One region of the Streptomyces sp. NPDC048275 genome, then DNA from elsewhere that is predicted to be linked to it. Evidence: predicted binding sites of a transcription regulator. Region 1 holds the regulator's gene; the other holds the start of a gene.
What was found. Region 1 encodes HrcA, which represses chaperone genes, less so after heat shock. Its sites were predicted from a motif close to TTNGCACTCNGNNNNNCNGAGTGCNAA; they were not measured.

Region 1 (2,398 bases):
GCCGAGGAGCCGCAACGCCTCGGCGCGCAACCGTGCGCCCTCGCCGAGGCTCGACCCGGCGTCGATCATGAGTGCCGCGCCCTCGCCCACCACCAGGCCGGCCGTGCAGTCCCAGACCGGAAGTCGCCGCCGCCCCACCCTCGGGGCCAGCTCCTGCCACGCCGACTCTTCCCAAGTCACCTTCATGCGGTGACGCTAGCGGTGTGGGCGTGTGCCGGTGCGACATCGCGGGACACGTCGGCATACGTGGCGCGGGATCGCGGGACGCGCCGGCATGAGCCGCACAAGATCGCGGGCCCGCCCTTGCCGGGGCCGTACCCGGCGGCCGTACACTGGGCCGGGGGATGCTGGCACTCGCGCGCGCTGAGTGCCAAGCGGGAAGCCAAGGAGCCGACGGGCAGACAGCTGGAGGTGTGCGCGATGCTCAGTGAACGCAGGCTGGAAGTGCTGCGCGCCATCGTCCAGGACTATGTCGGCACCGAGGAGCCGGTCGGTTCCAAGGCGCTGACCGAGCGGCACCGGCTCGGGGTGTCCCCGGCCACCGTCCGCAACGACATGGCTGCCCTGGAGGACGAGGGGTACATCGCCCAGCCGCACACCAGCGCCGGGCGGATCCCCACCGACAAGGGCTATCGGCTCTTCGTCGACAAGCTCGCGGGCGTCAAACCGATGACCGCGCCCGAGCGGCGTGCCATTCAGAACTTCCTCGACGGTGCGGTGGACCTCGACGACGTCGTGGGGCGGACCGTGCGGCTGCTCGCGCAGCTGACGCGGCAGGTCGCCGTCGTGCAGTACCCCTCGCTGACGCGCTCGACGGTGCGGCACGTCGAGCTGCTGGCGCTCGCCCCCGCGCGCGTGATGCTCGTCCTGATCACGGACACGGGCCGGGTCGAGCAGCGCATGATCGACTGCCCGGCGCCGTTCGGGGAGACGTCGCTCGCCGATCTGCGGGCCCGTCTCAACAGCCGGGTCGCGGGCCGTCGCTTCGCGGACGTCCCGCAGCTCGTGCAGGACCTCCCGGACGCCTTCGAGGCGGAGGACCGCGGTACGGTCACGGCGGTGCTCTCCACCCTGCTGGAGACACTCGTCGAGGAGACCGAGGAGCGGCTGATGATCGGCGGCACCGCCAACCTCACGCGCTTCGGACATGATTTTCCCCTCACGATCCGCCCGGTCCTCGAAGCGCTGGAGGAGCAGGTCGTCCTCCTCAAGCTCCTTGGTGAGGCGGGGGATTCGGGCATGACCGTACGGATCGGTCACGAGAACGCGTACGAGGGACTCAACTCCACGTCCGTCGTCTCCGTCGGCTACGGTTCGGGCGACGAGGCAGTAGCGAAACTCGGCGTGGTCGGACCGACCCGCATGGATTACCCCGGAACGATGGGAGCGGTACGAGCGGTGGCACGGTACGTCGGACAGATCCTGGCGGAGTCTTAAGTGGCCACGGACTACTACGCCGTACTCGGCGTGCGCCGCGACGCGTCCCAGGACGAGATCAAGAAGGCATTCCGGCGGCTCGCACGCGAGCTGCACCCGGATGTCAATCCCGATCCGAAGACGCAGGAGCGGTTCAAGGAGATCAACGCCGCGTACGAGGTGTTGTCGGACCCGCAGAAGAAGCAGGTCTACGACCTCGGTGGCGACCCGCTGTCCCAGTCGGGCGGCGCGGGCGCCGGCGGCTTCGGCGCGGGTGGCTTCGGAAACTTCTCGGACATCATGGACGCGTTCTTCGGCACGGCGTCGCAGCGCGGACCGCGCTCGCGTACGCGCCGTGGCCAGGACGCCATGATCCGGCTCGAGATCGAGCTGGACGAGGCAGCCTTCGGTACGACGAAGGACATCCAGGTCGACACGGCTGTGGTGTGCGGGACCTGTAGCGGTGAGGGTGCCGCGCCGGGGACCTCCGCGCAGACCTGTGACATGTGCCGCGGTCGCGGTGAGGTGTCCCAGGTCACGCGGTCCTTCCTGGGGCAGGTCATGACCTCGCGGCCGTGTCCGCAGTGCCAGGGCTTCGGGACCGTCGTCCCGACTCCGTGCCCGGAGTGCGCGGGCGACGGGCGGGTGCGGTCGCGGCGGACGCTCACGGTCAAGATTCCGGCCGGTGTCGACAACGGCACGCGGATTCAGCTCGCGGGCGAGGGGGAGGTCGGGCCCGGTGGTGGGCCCGCCGGTGACCTCTACGTCGAGATCCACGAGCTTCCGCACGCGACCTTCCAGCGGCGCGGGGACGATCTGCACTGCACGGTCACCATCCCCATGACCGCGGCGTCTCTCGGCACCAAGGTGCCGCTGGAGACCCTCGACGGGCTGGAGGAGGTCGACATCCGGCCGGGCACACAGTCCGGGCAGTCGATCCCCTTGCACGGGCGTGGCATCACGCATCTGCGGGGTGGTGGCC
Region 2 (2,398 bases), on a different contig from region 1:
GTAGTCCGAGTCCGAGTTCTCGATCTCGGCACGGATCTGGTTGACGCGACCGGCGACCTGGTCGGCGGAGCCGGAGCCGTCGACGATCGTGGTCTCGTCCTTGGTGATGACGACCTTGCGGGCGCGACCGAGCAGGTCGATCCCGGCGTTCTCCAGCTTGAGGCCGACCTCCTCGGAGATGACCTCGCCGCCCGTGAGGATGGCGATGTCGCCGAGCATGGCCTTGCGGCGGTCACCGAAGCCCGGGGCCTTGACGGCGACGGACTTGAAGGTGCCACGGATCTTGTTGACGACCAGCGTCGACAGAGCCTCGCCCTCGACGTCCTCGGCGATGATCAGCAGCGGCTTGCCCGACTGCATGACCTTCTCGAGGAGCGGGAGCAGGTCCTTGACGTTGGCGATCTTCGAGTTGGCGATCAGGATGTACGGGTCGTCGAGGACGGCCTCCATACGCTCCATGTCGGTGGCGAAGTACGCCGAGATGTAGCCCTTGTCGAAGCGCATACCCTCGGTGAGCTCCAGCTCCAGACCGAAGGTCTGGGACTCCTCGACGGTGATGACGCCTTCCTTGCCGACCTTGTCCATCGCCTCGGCGATGAGCTCGCCGATCTGGGTGTCGGCGGCGGAGATGGAGGCCGTGGAAGCGATCTGCTCCTTGGTCTCGACATCCTTGGCCTGCTCGAGCAGGGCACCGGAGACGGCCTCGACGGCCTTCTCGATACCGCGCTTGAGGGCCATCGGGTTGGCACCCGCGGCTACGTTGCGCAGGCCCTCGCGGACCAGCGCCTGCGCGAGAACGGTCGCGGTGGTCGTACCGTCACCGGCGACGTCGTCCGTCTTCTTGGCGACTTCCTTGACCAGCTCGGCGCCGATCTTCTCGTACGGGTCCTCGAGCTCGATCTCCTTGGCGATGGAAACACCATCGTTGGTGATCGTGGGGGCACCCCACTTCTTCTCGAGGACGACGTTGCGGCCCTTGGGGCCAAGGGTGACCTTGACGGCGTCCGCGAGCTGGTTCATGCCGCGCTCGAGGCCTCGCCGCGCCTCCTCGTTGAACGCGATGATCTTGGCCATGTGAAGTGGTCCTCCCGGACTGGGGTGGATTGCTCCGGACCGCGCTGGCGCCCGCGACGGACGGCCTGCATACCTCGTGGTTCCTTGCCCCACTTGGCCTGCGGGCCTCACCGACCCGGTCCTCGTTGTCACTCTCACCTTCAGAGTGCTAACGCCAATGATTAGCACTCGCCCCTGCCGAGTGCAAGCGGCTCCGGCCGATCCGCAGGTGAACACGGGGGCGCGCACGGTCGGCCGGACAGACGGGCGGCCGGGCGGGCCGACCGGCAGGCAGACGGACAGACCGAAGGGCCCGCACCCCCTGGTGGGGATACGAGCCCTTCGTCACGTCGAACAGTCAGTCGGCGCGTGCTTCAGCCGGTGGCCGCGAGTCGGACCATGTCCGCCTGCGGCCCTTTCTGGCCCTGCGAGATCTCGAAATCGACCCGCTGACCCTCTTCCAGGGTGCGGTAGCCGTCCATCTGAATCGCGCTGTAGTGGACGAAAACATCCGCACCACCGTCGACCGCGATGAAGCCGTACCCCTTCTCCGCGTTGAACCACTTGACGGTGCCCTGAGCCATGCCTAACTCCCCTATTACTGGCCCTTGCACAGGACCGCACTTCGCGGGCCCGGGTCAGACCTCACCCCCCAACGGTTGGGGGTGTGCGCCGGAACGCGTCGACCGCGGCTGAATGTATCTGTCCAACTGCCCTCTGCAACAGGTCAATCGGACGAGAATTCCGAGCGCGCCCGATCGGAAATATGCGGAGAATTAGCAAGGATTCAGGGCAAGTCGGGCCCCATAAATGCCATAAACGGCTCAAAAAGGTGGGGCACTTTGGCTACTTCTTATCGGGCAACCGGCCGGGAAATCACTGAAGCTCATATGCATCCGGCATGGAAAGCGAAGCAGCTTCCCCAACTGTACCGCGCTCAACCATACAGAATTGCCCCCTCCGCTTCTCTCACGGAGGGGGCAATTCGATGAACTCTGCGTATTCGGAGTTACCGAGGGTAACGATCCGGGCCGGCGATCAGCCTCCGGCGACCGCCGGAATGATCGAGACGCCCGCGCCGTCCGGCGTCGCCGTCTCCAGTCCCTGCTCGAAACGGACGTCGTCGTCGTTGACGTACACGTTGACGAACCGGCGCAGCTTGCCCTGGTCGTCCAGCACGCGGGCGGAGATGCCCGTGTGGTTCTTCTCCAGATCCGCGATGACCTCGCCGAGGGTCCCGCCCTCGGCCTTCACCTCGGCCTTGCCGCCGGTGTAGGTGCGCAGGATGGTGGGGATGCGGACGTTGACGCTCATGGGTGATGACCTCCGGTCGAGTACAGCGCCT

Region 2: the regulator HrcA is predicted to act here: its motif matches at 1,236-1,262, upstream of groL (chaperonin GroEL).

Annotation. Positions count from the first base shown of each region.
Region 1 is NZ_JBEZLR010000102.1:30,889-33,286, reverse strand. It holds gene AB0D57_RS38870 (MBL fold metallo-hydrolase) at 1-186, opposite strand, end outside; gene hrcA (heat-inducible transcriptional repressor HrcA) at 421-1,437, shown strand; gene dnaJ (molecular chaperone DnaJ) at 1,438-2,398, shown strand, end outside.
Region 2 is NZ_JBEZLR010000005.1:38,772-41,169, forward strand. It holds gene groL (chaperonin GroEL) at 1-1,074, opposite strand, end outside; gene AB0D57_RS05100 (cold-shock protein) at 1,428-1,637, opposite strand; gene AB0D57_RS05105 (MoaD/ThiS family protein) at 2,092-2,367, opposite strand.